One region of the Streptosporangium sp. NPDC087985 genome, then DNA from elsewhere that is predicted to be linked to it. Evidence: riboswitches for the same ligand, from Rfam matches in the RefSeq annotation. Region 1 holds a riboswitch; each other region holds the start of a gene.
What was found. A riboswitch is a leader RNA that binds a small molecule or an ion and turns the genes downstream of it on or off. The one in region 1 is predicted to bind cyclic di-AMP.

Region 2: another riboswitch for cyclic di-AMP. It lies ahead of ACIN94_RS24935 (NlpC/P60 family protein); the one in region 1 lies ahead of ACIN94_RS27770 (coiled-coil domain-containing protein).
Region 3: another riboswitch for cyclic di-AMP. It lies ahead of ACIN94_RS20955 (CHAP domain-containing protein); the one in region 1 lies ahead of ACIN94_RS27770 (coiled-coil domain-containing protein).
Region 4: another riboswitch for cyclic di-AMP. It lies ahead of ACIN94_RS18510 (hypothetical protein); the one in region 1 lies ahead of ACIN94_RS27770 (coiled-coil domain-containing protein).

The regions. Positions count from the first base shown of each region.
Region 1 covers NZ_JBIUTQ010000021.1:13,761-18,654, reverse strand. The annotation lists gene ACIN94_RS27780 (MarR family winged helix-turn-helix transcriptional regulator) at 41-562, shown strand; gene ACIN94_RS27775 (DinB family protein) at 549-1,055, opposite strand; gene ACIN94_RS27770 (coiled-coil domain-containing protein) at 1,135-2,109, opposite strand; cyclic di-AMP (ydaO/yuaA leader) riboswitch at 2,112-2,247, opposite strand; gene galT (galactose-1-phosphate uridylyltransferase) at 2,319-3,398, opposite strand; gene ACIN94_RS27760 (DeoR/GlpR family DNA-binding transcription regulator) at 3,395-4,195, opposite strand; gene ACIN94_RS27755 (TIGR03086 family metal-binding protein) at 4,382-4,894, opposite strand, start outside.
Region 2 covers NZ_JBIUTQ010000016.1:86,720-91,613, forward strand. The annotation lists gene ACIN94_RS24925 (RDD family protein) at 1-992, opposite strand, end outside; gene ACIN94_RS24930 (amino-acid N-acetyltransferase) at 1,113-1,757, opposite strand; cyclic di-AMP (ydaO/yuaA leader) riboswitch at 2,097-2,244, shown strand; gene ACIN94_RS24935 (NlpC/P60 family protein) at 2,250-3,296, shown strand; gene ACIN94_RS24940 (LuxR C-terminal-related transcriptional regulator) at 3,312-3,560, opposite strand; gene lysX (bifunctional lysylphosphatidylglycerol synthetase/lysine--tRNA ligase LysX) at 4,233-4,894, opposite strand, start outside.
Region 3 covers NZ_JBIUTQ010000011.1:131,620-136,513, forward strand. The annotation lists gene ACIN94_RS20950 (ABC transporter substrate-binding protein) at 1-646, opposite strand, end outside; gene ACIN94_RS20955 (CHAP domain-containing protein) at 1,109-1,807, opposite strand; cyclic di-AMP (ydaO/yuaA leader) riboswitch at 1,827-1,963, opposite strand; gene ACIN94_RS20960 (hypothetical protein) at 2,499-3,536, shown strand; gene ACIN94_RS20965 (DUF6716 putative glycosyltransferase) at 3,548-4,744, shown strand; gene ACIN94_RS20970 (N-acetylneuraminate synthase family protein) at 4,797-4,894, opposite strand, start outside.
Region 4 covers NZ_JBIUTQ010000009.1:19,829-24,722, reverse strand. The annotation lists gene ACIN94_RS18525 (DUF4388 domain-containing protein) at 1-434, shown strand, start outside; gene ACIN94_RS18520 (roadblock/LC7 domain-containing protein) at 493-873, shown strand; gene ACIN94_RS18515 (hypothetical protein) at 887-1,258, shown strand; gene ACIN94_RS18510 (hypothetical protein) at 1,326-2,027, opposite strand; cyclic di-AMP (ydaO/yuaA leader) riboswitch at 2,247-2,396, opposite strand; gene ACIN94_RS18505 (DUF4253 domain-containing protein) at 2,864-3,658, opposite strand; gene ACIN94_RS18500 (SPW repeat protein) at 3,854-4,378, opposite strand; gene ACIN94_RS18495 (hypothetical protein) at 4,664-4,894, opposite strand, start outside.

The DNA of each region.
Region 1 (4,894 bases):
GGGCGCGGGGCCGCCCCTCCCCGCCGATAGGGTTGTTCCCGTGAGGGACGGGACGCCGGGAGCGGCGATCGACGTGGCGCTGTTCCGGCTGCGCCGGATCTGGGCGAGGCCTCTGCGCGCCCGCAGGCCCGGCGACCCGCACAGGCCGGTGCAGCTGTCGAACGTGATGGTCGTCCACGCCGTGCACAAGCTGAGCCTGGACGTGCCCGAGGTGACCGTCGGCGCCGTCGCCGAGCAGTTGGACGTGGATCCCTCCACGGCCAGCAGACTGGTCAACGACGCGATCGGCGCGGGGTTCGTGGAACGCGAGGAGTCCGAAGTGGACGCCCGGCGCGCCCGGCTGGTGCTGAGCGAGCGGGGTCACCGGGTGCTGGAGGTGGTCATCCACCACCGGCGGATCTACCTGGACGGTCTGATCGCCGACTGGGACGAGGCCGACCGTGAGGTCTTCGCCCGGTTGCTCACCCGCTTCGCCGAAGCGGCCCTGGTCCGCCCGGTGGACCTGGTCAACCTCGACCAGCTGATCGCCGGGGCGATCGAGGAGCCCCCTACTCCCCGGTGACGCCGTCGATCTGCTCACGGAGGAGGTCGGCATGGCCGTTGTGCCGGGCGTACTCCTCGATCATGTGGACGAGGATCCAGCGCAGCGAGACATCCGCCCCCCTGCGCTGCTGCTTGCCCACCGTGTCCGGGGACAGTCCCGCGGAGACGTCTCGGGCGTGGTCGATCTCGGCCCGCCAGCGGGCGAACGCCTCCTCGGCCGAGGCGGTGTCCACCAGGTCGAACTCACCGTCGGGATGCTGGTCGGACCAGAAGATCCCCGGAGTGTTCTCGCCGTTGAGGACGTTGCGGAACCAGTGGCGCTCGACATCGGCCATGTGACGGACCAGGCCCAGCAGGGAGAGCGTGGACGGCGCGGCCGATCGCAGACGGAGCTGCTCCTCCGACAGGCCGGCGCATTTGACGGCCAGGGTCTCCCGGTGCCAGTCCAGCCACGTGTGCAGCATGGGAGTCTCATCGGCGATGAAGGGGGGATCAACGCGGTTGTCGGTCATGAGATCAATCTTCATGGTGCGAGCGACCGGTGTCATGTCGTTTTCCGGGATCCGAGATCCTCCTGAGGCGCTGCGAGGCTCAGAACATCGAGATGTGGACGTGGTCGAAGTGGTTGGCGGTGGTGCCGCCGCGGTCGGACATGGCGCTCCAACCGGAGCCGGAGTTGATGCGCTGACGCCAGATCACGTATTTGACGCCGAGGCCGGCCCTGTTCTCGACGGCCCAGGCGGCGATCTCGTCGCCGAGCTTGACGTTGGCCGCCGAGGGCATCGAGCCACCGGTGCTCATCATGAAGTCGCAGGCGCGGCCGAGCGGATGCTCGCCGCCATCGTTCTCGGCCCGGTAACAGCCGACCTCGTAGGGCAGGTCGAAACGCTTCTTGACAGCCTCGCGCATGATCAGAGTGCGGTCGGTGATGTTGTCGGGGCCCGTCGGGAGCTGGGGGGCCCAGCTGCCGTCGGCGCGACGGCCGGAGCCCGTGGGGACAAGCGCGTCGAGCTTCTTCTCGATCTCGGCGATCACCTTCTCGGCCTCCTCGCGCTGGACCTCCACCGCCTTGGTCTCCTCGCCGATCTCCCGGGTGAGCTGGGCCGCCTTCTCCGCCGCCTGTTCCCTGAGGTCCCGGCTCCGGGCGAAGTCCCGCAGGGAGGTGCTCTGCTCGGCGGCGAGCTGCTCCATGATCGCGACACCGCTCATGTCGGCGGAGAACAGCAGGGAGGGCAACTCACCCGCGCTGCTCTGGTAGTAGAGCTGGGCGATGGAGCCGAGCTGCCGCTCGGCTCCGGCGTAGGCCTCCTCGGCCTTGCGCAGGTCCGCCCTGGCTGCTCCCTCGGCGGCCTGGGCCTTCTTCAGGGATTCGCGTCTGGCCGCGTAGACCTCGATGAGCTTGTCGACCTTCTTGTTCAGCGTTGTCAGTTCGGCGCGGAGCCGGGACTCATCCGGTTGGGGATCCGCGTTACCCGGGGCCGCGGTGCCGAGGGCGAACGTGAGGGCCGAAATCACGGAAACGGCCAGAGCCGCATGGCGACGGAACATGGGGGATGGAGCCGTCACGACTCTCCTCTCCTCGCGCCTGCCGGGTTAGCTGACGGGTTCGGGCTGGAGGAGGCCCTTCCACCGGAGTGGTTCACCCCAGGTGCGGTGGTTCCCCGGCTCCCGGGCGACGCACCCGGAATTAGGCATATCGGACATAAGGTTCGATGTGTGAGGATAGTAGTGGTAAAGCCCGGGTAATGCGAACCCAATCTGAGACAAAGTAGTGATCAATTTGTGATAAAAGATCGTAAAAGTCTCGCCGTTTCCTCGGGCGGGACATCGTTCACGAAGGCTCCCATGGCCGCCTCCGATCCGGCGAGATACTTCAGCTTGTCCGGCGCCCGGCGGATGCTGAACAGCTCCAGGCGCGCGTAGGAAAGGCCGCGGCCGACGTTCACCGGTGCCTGATGCCAGGCCGCGACGTACGGCATGGCCATGCCGAACAGTCCGTCCAGCCGCCGGAGCAGATCCGTGTAGAGCGGGCCGAACGCCACCCGTTCGGCGGCCTCCAGCGCGCACAGGTCGGGGACCTGACGGTGCGGGTAGACGTGAACCTCCACGGGCCAGCGTGCCGCCGCGGGGACGAAGGCCGTCCAGTGCTCGTTCGACGCCACCACGCGGATCCCCGCCTCGCGTTCGGCGGCCAGCACGTCGGCGTACAGGTTGCCACCCGTCCGCTCCCGGTGCCGCTCGGCCGCGCCAAGGGACAATCTGGTGCGCGGGGTCACGTAGGGATAGGCGTAGATCTGACCGTGGGGGTGGGTCAGAGTGATGCCGATCTCCGCCCCCCGGTTCTCGAAGCAGAACACCTGCTCCACGCCTGGGAGCGCGGACAGCTCCGCCGTGCGGTCGATCCAGGCCTCCATGACCAGCTCGACCTGGTCGGTGGAGAGCTGGGAGAAGGAGGAGTCGTGGTCGGAGGTGAAGCAGACCACCTCGCACCGGCCGTCCCCGGAGCGGACCTCGCTCAACCCTCCGACCTGGCTGTACTCACCCGCCTGGGAGGAGAAGGAGGGGAAGCGGTTCTCGAAGACGACCACGTCGTAGGTCTTCGAGGGGATCTCGGTCGAGTGGCCGGGGGTGGACGGGCAGAGCGGGCACTCGCTCGCCGGCGGGAGGAAGGTGCGGCCCTGGCGGTGGCCAGCCACCGCGATCCACTCCTCGGTGAGCGGGTCGTACCGCAGCTCGGAGGCGGGAGGGCGGGGAGAAAGGTCGCGCTCGTCGATCGCACCGCGATCGGCGTCGTCGTGCCGGTCGAAGTAGAACAGTTCCCGGCCGTCCGCCAGGTGGGTGGCCGTCCGCTTCATCGGGTGCGGGCCTCGCTCTCCGGCTGGGGCTCGGTGATGACCAGTTCGCCCACCTGGGCGGCGAGCTCCTCGCGTGCCTCGTCAGGCAGGCCGGAGTCGGTGATCACCACGTGGGCCTGGGACAGCTCGGCGATCGTGCTGATCCCGACCGTCCCCCACTTGGTGTGATCGGCGGGCACCACGAGACGGTGCGCGGAGGCGATCAGCTCGCGGTCGGTCTCCGCCTCCAGCAGATTGGGTGTGGTGAACCCGGCCCGGGTGGTCATCCCGTGCACACCGAGAAACAGGGTGTCCACGTGGAGCCCGCGGATCGCCGCCACGGCCACCGGTCCGACCAGCGCGTCGGAGGGGGTGCGGACGCCGCCGGTCAGCACGACGGTGCGGTCGGCGCGGGGTGAGCGGTGGAAGACGTCGGCGATCCGGATCGAGTTGGTGATCACGGTCAGGTCGGAGACGTCGACCAGGAAATGGGCCAGCGTCCAGGTCGTCGTCCCCGCGGACAGCGCGATCGCCGTGCCGGGCCGGACGAATTGGGCGGCGTGCTGGGCGATCGCCTCCTTCTCCCGTTGCAGGCGCATCGACTTGACGGCGAACCCCGGCTCCTCGGTGGAGCCGGATCCGGCGGCGGTGGCTCCGCCGTGTACTTTCTCCACCTGCCCGCGTTCGGCCAGCACTTCGAGATCCCTGCGGATCGTCATGTCGGACACGCCGAACTCGCGGACGAGGTCGGCGACCCTGACCCCGCCACTGCCGCGCACCCGATCCAGAATCGCCTGCTGTCGCTGTCGGGCGAGCATTGACCACTCCCTAATCAACCAGATTCCACCAAATTACCACAGATATTTCCGGTGATAGGTGTTGGATTATGGTGAGTAGATGTTCACAGCTGGTCAAGCTCGGCATGGATGCTCGCCCTGGCCGGCCGGAGACCTCCGGCGGTCCATCAGGTTCGCGCTCATGCGGGAAACCCGGAATCCCGATCGCTAGCCGCGGCGTCCCCACGAGGCGAGCAACCTGGTCTGGGGATCGACGTCCGAGGGTGCCGGCGGGTACCCCTCTATGACTCCGGCCTGGCGATAGCCCTCCTTCGCGCCGGCGAACCGGGCCAGGCAGGCATCGACCAGCTCGGGATCGAGCCGCTCGCCGGCACCGATGGCGCGGGCGAGGTCCCAGGTGTGGATGAGGGCGTCGGCGAACAGCTCGCTGATGTACTCCTCGCCGGGTACGTCGGCGAAGGACAGGTGGACGACACGTGTCAGAGACTGTTCCTCGCTCGCCGCCTGGGTGGCGGCCATCGCCGAGATGTCGAACGCCTTCAGGGGATCGTCACCGAGGAGGTCGCCGTCGAGGGCGTCGCCGACGTCCGCGACGGTCCGTCCGGCAAGCAGTTGCGAGGCCCACCGGTTCTCCCCGACCACGTGGTTGACCAGAGTGCGTACATCCCAGTCCACACAGGGTGTCTCGTTGTCCCACTGCTCGGGCTTGATCTGGTGCAC
Region 2 (4,894 bases), on a different contig from region 1:
GGGACGACCTTGATGCCCATGACCTGCTTGCCGACGCTGGTGCCGTTGCGCATCAGCATGAAGATCTCATAGCCGATGAGGGCCAGCCCCATGATGAGCCCGGAGACCAGCGTCTGCAGAGCGAAGTCACCAGTCGCGGTGAAGGTCTTGGCGTCGAACGACGGCGCGAACGGCAGCGAGACCAGGGAGCCCACGATGCCCGCGGGGACGCCCACGATCAGCCCGTCGAGGATGCGGGCCAGCAGGCGCTGCCACCACTCCGCGAGGGGGGCGGGGACGCCGGGGGGTGTCACGCCCTGCGGCGCGTAGCCCTGGCCGTAAGCGGGCTGCTGGCCGTAGGGCTGCTGCTGGCCGTAGTCAGGCTGACCGTAGGGGCCGGTCCCCGGCGGCTGCCCGTAGCCCGGCTGCTGGCCGTACGGCTGCTGCTGGCCGTAGTCAGGCTGACCGTAGGGACCGGTCCCCGGCGGCTGCCCGTAGCCCGGCTGCTGACCGTACGGCTGCTGCTGGCCATAACCCTGCTGCCCGTAGCCCTGCGGCTGCCCGTAACCGGGCTGCTGTCCGTAGGGAGGCTGCTCCTGAGCGGGCTGCCCGTAGGCGGGCTGCTGACCGTAACCGGGCTGCTGGCCGTACGGCTGCTGCTGACCGTGGTCGGGCTGACCGTAGGGGCCGGTCCCGGGCGGCTGACCGTAGCCCGGCTGCTGTCCGTAGGGAGACTGCTCCTGAGCGGGCTGCCCGTAGGCGGGCTGCTGACCGTACGGCTGCTGCTGGCCGTAGCCGGGCTGCCCGTAGTCCTGCGGTTGCCCGTAACCGGGCTGGGCCTGCCCCGGACCGGTGTGCGGCTGCGAGGTTTCCGCTCGGTATCCCACAATTGTCACGTCGGGATCAGGTTCGCCGGGGTCCCGGCCCGCGTTGTACTGCCCGTATTCCGGCTGTCCCGACGGGGTGCGATCGCGGTCGGGATCGTCCTGATACGGCGGTTGTCCGGGGCTCACCGCGTCACCTCACTTCGACTGCGCATGCGGCATCCGTAAGACTCACATGCTTGCTGGAGCACAAGGTATCGACATAGGTATCGACAGTCACCTTTCTTATTGGTAATCGTCGAGGTCATGTCAGCCGCGGTCCCGCGCCAGATGGAGCAGCATTCGCGTGTTTCCCAAGGTGTTCGGCTTGACGTGCTCCAGATCGAGGAACTCCGCCACACCCTCGTCATAGGAGGCGAGAAGTTCGGCGTAGACCTCCGGAGAGACGGGGGTGCCCTGAATCTCCTGGAATCCATACCGGGCGAAGAAGTCGACCTCGAAAGTGAGACAGAAGACCCGGCGCAGCCCGAGTTCGCCGGCGGTGCGGAGAAGTTCCGAGACGATCCGGTGGCCGATGCCCAGCCCTCGGCAGCCGGGGTCGACGGCGACGGTACGGATCTCCGCGAGGTCCTCCCAAAGCACGTGGAGCGCCCCGCAGCCGACGACGGTGCCCGCCTGTTCGGCCACCCAGAACTCCTGGACGTCCTCGTACAGGGTGACCGTGGCCTTCTCCAGGAGGCGCCGGCCGACTCCCCCGTAGGTGTCGACGAGCCGCCGGATGACGCGCACGTCCCGGGTGCGGGCACGCCGTACCACGATCGCGGCCGCGTCCGCCTCAGCGCCCGGCCGACCCCGCTCCGCATCCACGCTCTCGCCCCCGGCCTCCGTCCGCCGGCCCGCGGGTCCGGTGTCCTGCCCGGCCGGCGTGAGGGAATGCTCCGCAACCTGCTCCATGACCGATCAGCGTACGTCCTCGACGGTCGTGAATTACGGCCCACCCTTAACTCCAGACCCACATACACCAGATAACCCGCGGTAACTCAACGATCACATCGGGTCAATGATGCCGGCACCAGGCCGGCGCCCGCCTTTCGCGCGACCCCGGACCTGCGAAGACCTCCGCCCCGCGCGCCCCGAAAGGCTGATAAAACCAGGGTAATGCGCATGTTGATCATGAAGGTATGTGATCTTCCCGTGACATGTCAGTTGCGAAAGCTCTACCGAGTTTGTAGTTCTGGTTGAGCATGAACCTCCAATTGCACTAATGTCCCTCCTCGATGTCAGCGATGGTAAAGAGCTGACCCGCCGAATCCCCGATCCGGGGAACCGGGGACCCACCCTCACGTCCCTGGGGTGAATCCGGGGTGCTACCGGCACTCCGGTAGGGCTGTCTCCGGCCCGAACCCGTCAGCTAACCCGGTAGGCGGCCGAGAGAGGAGCCTGTTGGTGAAGCGCACGCGCAACCCGGAGGGAGAGCGCGGAGGCAGACATGCCCGCCGAGGACACGCCTCGCGTGGACGCACCTGCCGGATGGCGGTCATCGGACTGGCCTTCGCCTCCCTGACACTCGGCACCCCTCTGGTCACGGCCACCGCCGATCCGCAGCCCAGCCTCCAGGAGCGCGCCAAAGAGGTCGAGAAACTGCACGTCGAGATCGAAACGCTGACCGAGCAGTACAACGGCGGGCGGGTCAAGCTCAAGCAGGCTCAGCGCGCGGCCGAGGTCGCCAAGAAGATCCTCTCCGTCAGAGAGTCCGAGCTCGCGTCCCGGCGCACCAAGGCCTCCCTTCTGGCGCAGAGCGCCTACATGTCGGGGGGGCTGAGCTCCGCTCTTGTCTTCACCCAGTCGGCCGACCCCGACGCCTTCCTCGACCAGGCCACCACGAACTACGCCCTCCAGCAGCAGCAGAGCGAGGAGGTCGCCCAGGTCGCCCGGGCGATCAAGAGCGCCGAACGGGCGCAGGCCGGCGCCAAGGCCCGGACCAGCGAGGTCAGGCAACTCCTCGCGGAGATCGACACCAAGCGCACCAAGATCGAGCGGCTGGTCGCCAGGGTCGAGAGCAGCCTGTTCAGCGAGGTGCGCAGCCGGGTCAAGAGCGCCGCGGGCAGCCGGGTGAGGCTCAGCGTGCCGATCGTCGGCAGCGGCAAGGCCGCCGAGGCCGCCCGCTGGGCACTCACCCAGCAGCTCAAGCCGTATGTCTGGGGCGCCGAAGGCCCCAACTCCTTCGACTGCTCCGGCCTGGTCATGTGGGCCTACCAGAGGGTGGGCATCAGCCTGCCGCACTACACCGGGAACCAGTGGACGGCGGGCACCCACGTTTCCAGAGGCGAGTTGCGCCCCGGGGACCTGGTCTTCTTCTACAGCGACCTGCACCACGTCGGGATCTACATCGGCGCGGGCCTGATGGTCCATGCCCCCCGGACGGGTGACGTCATCCACATCGCCTCGATCGACAACCGCCCCTTCGCCGGCGGCGTGCGGATCGCCGACTGAGGCAGCCGGCCGGGTCTAGATCAGACGACGGCGGGCGGCCCAGGCCACGGCTTCGATCGCGGTGGCCACGCCGATGCGGTCGCAGATCCCGCGGAGCCTGCGCCGGACGGTCCGGCCACTGATGTCGAGACGACGCCCCACCCGGTCCACGGTGACGCCCTTGGCAAGTTCTGCCAGGAGCACGAGATCTTCGTCACTGAGACCGATCTCGCCCATGCCCAGGAGGCTGTCGCCACGACGGGAATCCACTTCCGGATATGCCATCTAGAGTCGCTCCCCCCGCACTGGAACTCAGGCGTGAGTATGTTGTTGGAATCAAGGCCGCCCGTCAGGAACGGTAAACGCCTTGTTCAAAGGTCGTCAAGTTCTCTTCTCCATAGAGGTGGCAAGCGCTATTGACATGGCGATCATCACATGAACTACTTGTGATATGTCAGCGTCTTGGCGGTTAAGTTGGAGTAGAGCCAAGACCCGCACCCGTCGCCACCCGCCGGCCGCTACGACCGGAGTCTTCGCAGAACAAGGTTTCGCCGGAGCCTCCGTCGACGAGACCGCCTCCAGGCAGGCCACCCGGTCGGCGCCGTCCACTCCCATTGCGCCGGGAAAGAGGCGCTCTCCCCCACACTCTCCGACGAGTAGATCGTCCACCCCTCTGATGGCGTCGGGAAAATCGCCTCTCAATGCGAGGAGGACAAGACCACCTTTTCAGTATTTGGGGAGTATCTGGTCGGTGTAGCCGATCATCCCCGATATGGGGCATGCAGAAAATGGAGTTTCTGCGCTACACGCCGACCCGGCCGGAATTGCTCGGCCGTCTGGCCCTCTGACCGTACGGGAGGAGCCGAGCCGCAGGCCCTCACGACGGCGGCGCCGGACACGGCCCTCTGGCCGCATCCGGCGCCGCCGGTGTGCGGAACGGTCACACTCCCGTCAGGCTCAGCCCGCCGGCTTGACCAGGGGGAACAGGATCGTCTCGCGGATGTTCTTACCGGTGAAGGCCATGACAAGCCGGTCCACGCCAAGACCCATACCGCCGGTGGGCGGCATCGCGTATTCCAGGGCGGTGAGGAAGTCCTCGTCAAGCTGCATGGCCTCGAGGTCGCCGCCCGCGGCGAGCAGGGACTGCTCGGTGAGACGGCGGCGCTGCTCGACCGGGTCGACCAGCTCCGAGTAGGCGGTGCCGAGCTCGGTGCCGAACCCGATCAGGTCCCACTTCTCGGTGAGGAGCGGGTTGTCCCGGTGCTGGCGGGTCAGCGGGGAGGTCTCCAGCGGGTAGTCCATGACGAACGTGGGCTGGATGAGAGTGTGCTCGACGAGCTCCTCGAAGATCTCCTGAACGAGCTTGCCCTGGCCCCACTTCGGGTCCCAGCGGATCTCGTGCGCGTCGGCGTGCTTGCGGACCTGCTCCAGCGGTGTCTCGGTGGTGATCTCCTCGCCCAGCGCCTCCGACACCGCCCCGTAGAGGGTGATCCTCGGCCACTCGGGCAGGCCCAGGTCGATCTCCTGGCCCTCGTGGGTCACCACGGAGTGGCCGAGCGCGGCCACGACCGCACGCTGGATCATCCGCTGGGTCAGGTCGGCCATGTCGTTGTAGTCGA
Region 3 (4,894 bases), on a different contig from region 1:
CTCCCTTGCCGGTGTTGGCGGCCTGGAACTTCTTGCCGGCCGCCATGAAGGAGTCCCAGTCCGGCCAGAGCTTGCTGACCTCGTCGCGCTCGCTCGGCAGGCCGGCCTTCTGGAGCAGGTCCTTGCGGTAGCACATGGCCATGCCGCCGATGTCGGTGCCGAGGGCGAAGAGCTTGCCGTCCTTGTTGACGCCGTTGTCCCACTTCGCCGCGGGGAAGTCGGACTTGCGGCTGTCCAGCCCGTACTGCGCCAGGTCGGTGAAGAACTGCGGGCGGGCCTTCATCAGACCCATCGCGCCTTCGTCGATGCCGACGATGTCACCGGTGCCGCTGCCGGCCTGCAGCTTCTGCAGCAGCTGGGGCAGGTAGACGTCCTCGAACCGGTCGGTCAGGTTCTGGTGCTTGACCTGGATGTCCGGATGTGCGGCGTTCCACGTCTCCACGGCCTTCTTGTAGCCGAAGTTCTCACCGCCGCCGAAGGTGTGCACGGTGATGGTCACCGGCTCGGCAGCGGCGGCGGGCGCGGTGGAGTCACCGACGGCCGCGGGCTTGGTGGAATCATTCGTGCTGCAGGAAGTGATCGCCAGGGCGGTGGCCGCCATCACCGCAACCGCGGCGAGCTTGCCATGCCGCTTGGTGTTCAACATTACGGACCCCTCTCAGGTGGTCGCCCGAATCGATGGGAGGTGACATCGCGCGCCGGTCCCCGACAAACGCGGTGCGCGATGGGGCAGGTTCCTCAATGTGCTTTGGGAGCGCTCCCACGAAGAGTGGACGATAGGCAGCCGGGACGTCAATATGCCGAAACTCAACCGTTACAACTGGCCTGTCAATGGGGAATGAAGGGTCGCATACCTCGCAAACCTCTCAGAAAGGTGTTTGGGAGCGCTCCCATCACACAGTGACACACGGGGACATTCTGTGCGGAAGTGCCTTCGTTGAGGAAAGTAGACGTCCGAGAGCCCCGGATGCGGGGCTCGGGTGGTAGATGCCGGGTGATGTACGGCGGGACGCAGAAAGGGGCCCGGCTCAGGTGAGCCGGACCCCTTCTCCGTGCCGGTGGATCAGCCGTCGCGGGACGGGTGACCGTGGCGTGCGGTGCCGATCGATCAGTCGCTGTAGACCGGGTAGCCGTAGCCGACGACCTGGGACGTGGGCCGGACGCGCTCCTCGACCTTGCCGTTGCCGGTGTTGCCCTCGATCGTGCTGATCGTGCCGTCGCCGTTGTCCTTCTTCACGAGGCCGACGTGGTCGATCCCGCTGATGTTCTTGCTGCCCTGCCAGTCGAAGAAGACGACGGCACCGGGCTTGGCGACGGTGCCCCAGTGCCCGTTGTCCTTGAACCACTGGGCGTAGGTGACGGTGTAGGCGTCCCAGCCCATGGTGGGCTGGATGCCGGCCTGCTCGCCGACCCAGGAGACGAACATCGCGCACCAGGGGGCGTTGGCGTAGCCTGCAAGGGTGCCGCCGTCACGGGCGAGGGTCTCCTTGGCCCGCGGGGAGGACATGTACCAGGACTGGAACTTGGTCCCGCCGCCCTGGGCGTTCTCCGAGATGCCGATCTGCTGGGCGGCGATGTCCAGGACCTGCGTGGCCGTGACCCTGGGCAGACGCTCGGCCTCGAGCTGCAGAGGGGTCTTGCCGGCGGCCTGGGAGGTTCTGACGGAGGCCACGGCGACGGTGTTCGGTCCGTGAGTGTCCGCCAGGGCGGCAGGAACTGCGAGGAGGCTACCCCCGGCGACGATGGAGGCGCCGAGAAGAATGTTGGTCAGCTTACGTGTCTTGCGGTTAAAGCGGTTCGTGGCCATGAGGGGTGAGACTCCTTGCTTCGCTTCTCATGCCGCCTACCGGGTTAGCTGACGGGTTCGGGCTGGGAAGTGCCCTACAGCGCACTAAGCGCTGATTCACCCCAAAAAAGTGGTTCCCCGGTTCCGCGGGATCCGCGGATTCGGCGGCCGTGCTCATCGGGTGGAGTGATCCGCTCCGATAGAGCGCGGACGGGCAATGTGATGGTGACGTGTAGCTGAAGAACTTGGGCGGTCACCAGATGTGAGATAGAAGCTACGCGAAAAGGACAAACGGTTACAAGTGGTACAAATTGCCACGGCTTGGGAATAGGTGTGCATCGAGGGGGAAAGCCTGGGGCGCCCTCAAGATCGACAAGTCTGTGCCGGATGGCCTGTTGAAGCCGGGAACGCCTGTGGGATAGGCGTTTCGGAGCGGCGACACCGGCGAAAGGCCGCTGTGTTGCATACCTCACACCCCGGGGTTTCACCATAAACGTAGATCTTTTTGATGAGGGCCGTTTTACCTGCGGAAACGATCGCATTCGAGGAGATTTCGCCGTGGGCCGGACCCGCGTCGGCTGCGGCAGCCGGTTGACCGCGTCACCCTGAACCCGCGCGTGGTCGCCCCGATCCGGGCGCGCAGAACGGCGTGTCCGGGTGTTCACCCGCAGTTCCCAGGCGTGTAAGCCGTCCCGGTTACGGTGAGGCGGTCGTGAACGGGTCATCGCCCGGCGTGGAGGACGGTCGAGGCCACGCGCGGGAGCAGGGTTCGGCCGTTGCCTGGGTGGAGTCCCCACTGCAGATGCTCTGCGCCGTGGAGGCCTGCCACGCCGGACTGCTCGGTGCCCACGCCCGGATGGCGCCCCGGGCGGGGCTGCGCCCACTGGCCGTCACCCGTCGCGAGATCTCCCGGCTGGATCTGCCTCCGGGCCTGGAACTGGGCGGGCCCGAGTCCGAGATGCCCAGGCCCCAACGGGGCACGACCTGGGCGGTCGGCGACGCCTTCTCCGGCAAGGTCCAGGCGGGCTGGCTCACCACCCTTCCCGGCCGGATCGTGATCGTCGACGACGGCCTGGCCACCATCAGGCTCCTGGAACTGCTCGCCGGGCGGATCTGGACGCCGCTGCTGCGGGCCCGCACCGCCGTCGGTCCCCTGCGGACCGCCCTCGGAACGGCCGCAGCCCTCCGACTGCGCGCCGCCTCCCGATCCGGCCGACTGTCGATCTTCACCGCGTTGCCCGTCCCCGCCGAGCTGGCGCAGGCCGTACGGGACAGGGGTGCGGAGCTGATCATCCACGACTTCGCGTGGCTGCGGTCACAGCCCCTGCGCAGGCCGGCCCCCGAGGAGCGGACCGTCGTGCTCGGCACCTCGCTGGTCCGCAACGGCCTGATCCACCGCGACCCCTACCTCAGCTGGCTGGCCGAGCTCGGCTCGTCCGAGCCGGTGGCCTACTTCCCGCACCGCCGGGAGGACCTCCACGATCTCGCCCTGGTCGGGGAACAGCCCGGGATCACCGTCTACGACGGCGGGATCCCCGCCGAGATGACCCTGCGAGGGCTGGCGGCCGGACAGCGGGTGCTGAGCCTGCCGTCCACCGCGGTCACCTCCCTGCGGGTCCTGCTCACGGCCCGGGGCGTCGCCGTGGAGGCAGTGGACGTCCCCGACGCGTGGTGGACCGCCCGGGCGGTGCCCTCGCTCCGTTCCCACCTGTCGATGTTCGCCCATCACGACACTGGAGTAACAGGTTGAAGGTCCTGGCCGTGGCCGACTCGGATTCCTATCTGAAGTGGGCCGCCCATCTGCTCGATGATCTTCCTTCGAGCTGTACGGCGGAGCTGACGGTGATCCGTACTCCCATCACACCCTCCCCGGCCCAGATCCACGCGGCCGTCGCGGGTGCGGTCGCCGATCCGCCCGTGCTGTCGGCCCGGGCGCTGCGCAGGGCGGCCGAGCGGCTCAGACCCGACGTGGTGCTGGTCGCCTGCACAGGACCCGTGGTGGACGTGCTGGTCAGCGAGGTACTCGCCGGCCTGGTGCCGAGGCCGGTGTTCATCTCCGGGCTGCCGGGGATCTCCATCCCGGCGACCGAGAAGGCGTGGGTGTTCCGCAGCGGATGCGACCTGCTCGTCCTGCACAGCGAGCGGGAGGTCGCGGAGTTCTCGGCGATCGGCCGTGAGCTGGGCGGGGGTGGGGCGGTGGGCCTGACCCGGCTGCCGTTCCTGCACAGCGGTGAGGATGTCCCCGTCACCGGCCCGCGCAACCGGGTGGTGTTCGCGACCCAGGCCAAGGTGCCCCGGCGCAGGGAAGAGCGCGAACGGATCCTGCTCGCGCTGGCCGAACTGGCCGGACGGCGGCCGGATCTCGACGTGGTGGTCAAGCTCCGCGCGCTGGACACCGAGCGGCAGACCCACAACGAGCGCCACCACTACCAGCGGCTGTGGCAGTCGCTGGCCGACGGCGGCCAGGTGCGTCCCGGCGCCGTGCGCTTCGCCGCCGGGCCCATGCACGAACACCTGGCGCACGCGGCCGGATTCGTCACCGTCAGCTCGACCGCCGCGCTGGAGGCGATCGCCCAGTCGGTGCCCCTGCTGGTGCTTTCGGACTTCGGGGTCGGCGCCGAGATGATCAACCTGGTCTTCGAGGGCAGCGGCCTGCTCGGCACCCTGGACGACCTGTCCGAGAGCCGTTTCCGCACTCCGGAGAAGACCTGGTGCCAGGCCAACTACTTCCACCGGCGGGGGGAGAGCGACTGGGTGTCCCACATGGTCACGCTGGTCGCCCGGCTCCGCGCGGGACGCCTGGCACCCGCCCGGTCCCTGCTCGACGGCCCGCGGTACGCCGCCGCCCGGCGCCGTGCCCGCCTGCGTGTCGAGGTCCCGCCCAACGTGCTGCGCGTCGGCTACCGGGCCAAGCGCCAGATGCGCCGGTATCTCGGCGCGCTGGGCCGGGCACGCTGAGCTGTCGCGGCCGGTTCGGTGCGCCGAACCGGCCGCGTGGGGCCAGATCCCGCTATACGGTGACGCGGCGCAGGCGGGACTTGGGGGCCTCCTCGCCGGGGAAGACCCGCTTGACGCCGTCACCGAGAGCGGTCTCGATGACGCGGATGT
Region 4 (4,894 bases), on a different contig from region 1:
AGCGAAGGAGGGCGCAATTGAACCAGGCCTGGCCATCCGCCGAGCTGGACGCACTCCCGGTCGTCCCGGTGGGACGCGTCACCAGCCAGCGGGTGGTGCTGACCCCGCTCCAGTGGGAGGTGCTGGTCGGCGCCGACTCCGCCACGACCCCGGGTGACCTGGCGCGCAAGCTCGGCCGTCCGGCCTACTCGGTACTGCTCGCCGTACGGCAGCTTGCCGCGGCGGGGCTGCTCCGCACGCCACAGGCCGGCTCCGCCGCCCTACCTGGCGTGCTACCCGGCGCGCTGCCCAAGCGAGAGAAGAACGGTATGGCAGATCTCAGGGAACTCTCGGGCACCACCGAGCTGTCCACGCCACTGCCCCTGGCGACGGCGGACCCCACCGACGTGAACCTGCTCATCCGGCTCAGAGACGCATTGGAGGCATTGACGTGAGCTTGGTCCTATGCCGATAAGGCTGCGGACGCTGAAGCTGCTCGGAAGGAGGATGCCGGTGGAACTCCGCGACGAAGTGCACCGAGAGATGGTGCTGCTGCGGGAGCGTGTGCCCGACGTGAACGGGAGCATCGCCTGCAGCGTGGATGGCCTGACGATAGCGAGTGACCTGGAAGGCGACGTCGAGCAGACCGGCGCGCTCTCATCGGCGATGCTGGCCCTCAGTCGCCGGATGACGAGCATGGCCGACAAGGGCACCTTCGAGGAGACGTTGATCTCCGGAACCAACGGTTACGCGGCCTTCTACGCCGCCGGCCCAAAGATCGTCCTCACAGTGCTCGCCCGCCCGGGCACCAACCTCGGGCTGCTGCGACTGGAGGGCCGCAAGACGGCGGCGAATCTGGCCGTCATCACGTCCCGCACATCTATACCCCAATGAATCGGAGACAGTAATGGGCAACATGGACATCTCGCTCAAGGAGATGATGGCGATCGACGGCGCCCTCGGCGCGGTGGTCGTGGACTACAACAGCGGCATGGCGCTGGGCGCCCTCGGCGGTTCCAAGGACCTCGACCTCCAGGTCGCCGCGGCCGGCAACACCGAGGTCGTCAAGGCCAAGATGCGGACGATGGAATCTCTGGGCCTCAAGGACGGCATCGAGGACATCCTCATCACGCTCAGCGGCCAGTACCACGTGATCCGCCCCGTCAGCGGCCGGAGCGGCAAGGGACTCTTCCTCTACGTGGCGTTCGACCGCTCCCGGGCCAACCTGGCGCTCGCACGGCACACCATGCGCGCCATCGAGGAGAGGCTCGAGGTCTGACCCTCCGGTACGGCTTGCGCCCCGGGAGGCGCAAGCCGTACCGGAGCCCGGCCGCGGGGAGTCCGTCCTACTTGTTGATCACCTGGGGCGGGGTGGCCGGGTTGTTGTCGATGCGCTTCCACGCGCCCGCGGAGAAGGGCACGGGGTAGTTCTTCTTACCCGGGCCGCTGCCCCACTTGGTGATCACGTAATCGACCTTGATGTGGCCCAGGCCGCCGGTGCCGTCCACGCCGAGCGTGTTGGGGTTGAACGTGCCGCCGGTCAGCTCGGCGAAGGTCTTGGCATCGAGGTCGATCATGACCCCGCTGCTGGAGGGCACGCCGGGACCGCGGTCACCGACGAAGAAGTTGGCCTTCTTGCCGTTGTAGATGACATAGCCCTCGGTCATCAGCGGCCAGCTCGGGCTGGCGATCATGCCCTTCTGCATCGGCTTGCCGCTCGCGGGCAGACCGGTGTCCCCGGCGCGGCCGGAGGAGTCGTCCCAGAAGTAGGAGGCCTTGGTCGAGCCGTTCAGCAGGACGACCTCGGAGCCGGACTCGGAGCCGGGGGTCGAGGCGCTGGTCTTGGCCGAGGCGGGGAGCGCCTGGACGGGGGGCGCCTGGACGGGGGGCGCCTGGACGGAGAGCGCCGGGGCGGGCAGCGCCGAGGAGCTGGCGACAGCCGAGCTGGGGATCAGCGAGACGACGCTCGCGGAGGTGATGGCACTCGCGCCGATAAGGGTGGCGGCGATGAAGAAACGGCTCTTAGGTATACCAAAGGAGAAACGCATTGGAGGAAGACTCTTTCGCGAGGCAACGGGAAGGCGCGTGTGCCACGCGGATGAGGCACAGGCGGATACGCGCTCTCACAGAGAGAGGGGGTGGCCGGCGAGACCGGGCACCGCGCGAGGCGCGTGGGAAGCCGCGTTCAGACGCGGCGGGAAAGTCCTAGAGGACCCGTACGAGCGAGGCGGGTACCAGCGGGAAGGGGGCACAGCGTCCCATAAGTGATTTCCTCTCCATCTCGTCTACCGGGTTAGCTGACGGGTTCGGGCGGTGGAGTTGCCCTACCGCCGCAGGTTCGCGGCGGATTCACCCCAGGAAGTGGGTCCCCGGTTCCCATGGCCCTGAGGGCTTCCGGGATTCGACGTCGACTGGCCGCTCCTTCCGCTGAAGGGCAGGTCGCCAACCGATCACAAACAGGACATTACAGCCCATTCGGGCACAAAGCAAAGCAAAACCCATGAAAACCCCAGAAGATCTACCCACGTCGGCCAAGAAAGCCTCATTGGTTACCCCTTGACCATCTCGCCGACATGGTGGACCGGCCGGAACCGCAGGGGAAGCGCCTCGGAAGATTCCGGTGATCATGCCTCTGAGCTGGGCATACTTCTCAAGTATTTCCAAAGGAGGGATGATTCGATGAATATTTACACGATCAATGTGGGGGTCGCGGCGACCGGTATGCCGCTCCTTCGGTCAACAGTTCTTTTTACCTCCATACGGGCCCGTCGATCAGCGAAATGGCCCATCAACCGGTCGGCGCATGCTCTCCGGAAGATCCGGAGGCGCCGGAAACCGCCCGCGCAAAGCCGCGGTCATGGACAGGCGAAACTCCTCTGGATGGTCAGTCCCACCAGAACGACCAGACGTTCCTGCCTCTGATCTGCTCCGCGTAGTCGGCCAGCGTCCCGGCGCTGTAGATGACGCTGTCGGGGCAGAACGTCCAGTGCTCGGCGGCGACGTGCAGGGCGTGTTCCGGCGTGACCGGGGGCGCCGCGACGCTCAGGTCCAGGGTGTTGAAGCCCATGCCGACCACCCGCGCGCCGAATCTCTCCTCCCAGCTGCGCACCACAGCCGCGAGCGGGACCATCCACTCGTTGTGATTCAGCGCGCCCTGCCATCCCATGACGGCCAGCGCGTCGGCCCCCCGCGCCGCCGCGACCAGCCCGAGCGGGGTCCTGCGCTCGGCCACCATCCCCGCGTACCAGTCGGCGACCACGCCGGGGTCGGCGGCCGGTCTACCCGAGGGCGCCGGTCCCGGGCACTGCGGGCCGAACGGATCCAGCAGCTCCACCTGGTCGGCGTGGGCCTTCTCGATCCAGTCCGCCCACACCTCGGCCATGAACGCGGCGGGGTGGTAGTTGTCGATCTCGGAAGCCGCATCCGGGGCGATCTGCCCCTCCGACCACGGCTGGACGGAGTCCTCAAGCAGCACCGGCCACAGGCCCGACCGCTCGTGCTCGCTCCGCAGCTCGGCCCAGAGCTCGCCGGAGACCGGCTCGTCACTCAGCCAGAACGCCGGACGGTGGTCTACGGCGAACCGCGCGTAGCCGGGATCGGGCCACACCACGTCTCCGGGCGGCAACTCGACCGAGAGCGTGCGCCCCTCACCGCCGTCGTGGAACAGCTGGCCCAGCACTGGCGGAAGTTGCCCACGCTCGCAATCGCTCATCCCTACCGATCCGATCCTGACCACGGACCAATTTTGGCCTGTCAACGTCCAGAGCGACAGTTAGCCTCAGGACCAGGCCAAAATCATCGGTATGCCCGGCGGATGGCAGGAGTGGGACAGCGGTGTGGCGGACACTCACCGCCACACCGCTGTCATATCGATCTAGGGCCTGCCTGGCATGTCAGGCCTGCCCGGGATGTCAGGCCTGCCTGAGATGTCAGGCCTGCCTGACATATCGCGAGTACCCGGCCTGTCGCGCCTGCTGGTCATCCCGGGCATTTTCCTGGCGCCCACCGCCACCGCTCCCAGCCCGAGCAGGAAGATGATGATGCCGGTGACGACGTTGTTCCAGATGGTCGCCGTCGTCGCCGAACCGGTGAGCCAGGGTGCCACGATGGTCCAGATACCGATGATCGGTGCGATCCAGCTCACCCCGTAGGTCCGGCCGTAGGCCGACGCGAACGCCATGGCCAGAGCGGCGAGCGCGACGCCGGTGACCAGGTTGCTCACGGAAAGCCTGGACAGCCCGTTGAAGCCGACCACCCATGGGGAGATCGCCAGGTAGAGCCCCGCGAGGAGAGTGAGGCCGTCGGTGCCCTGGGCTGTCGGGCTGGAACCCGCTTGCTCGTACCTCGCTCGCATCTCGATGAGATCGGGATGGTGTTCTAGGCCTGCGGGTCTGGTCATGACCCACGCCCCCTTCCGACTTCTGTACGGAACAGACCTAACTCCCATACCCGACATAAGCGGATAAAAAATACAAAGCAGGCCAAATATGACCATGTCAGGCTCAGCAGACAGTCCGGGCTGGAATCCCACCGGCCCGCTTGCCGGAATTTTCCCGTCCCTTGGCATCGCACCACCGGCACCCCGGAGTCCCCGAGGCCCGCTCAACGCGCTGGGCGGCACAGCGCGGGCCGCGGACTGGGCCGGTGGACCCGACAGAACGGAACGCCCCGGCCGTAGGGACGGCTACGCCGCTGAAACCACCTGGTAGGCGGTGAGCACCCGCAGTGCCCGCAGCGTTTCGATCCCCCGATACTCAAGGGTGGAGGCCGCACCCGGCGGTTCCCAGGTGATGGCCCATCCCCCGTCTGGCTGCTGGTCACGTACCAACCGGTCGAGGTGGCCTTCGATCAGGTCGTCGGTGAACAGCCGGCGCCAGCGGCTGTCGGGCGTGGGGGCCAGGTGCAGCGGGGTGAC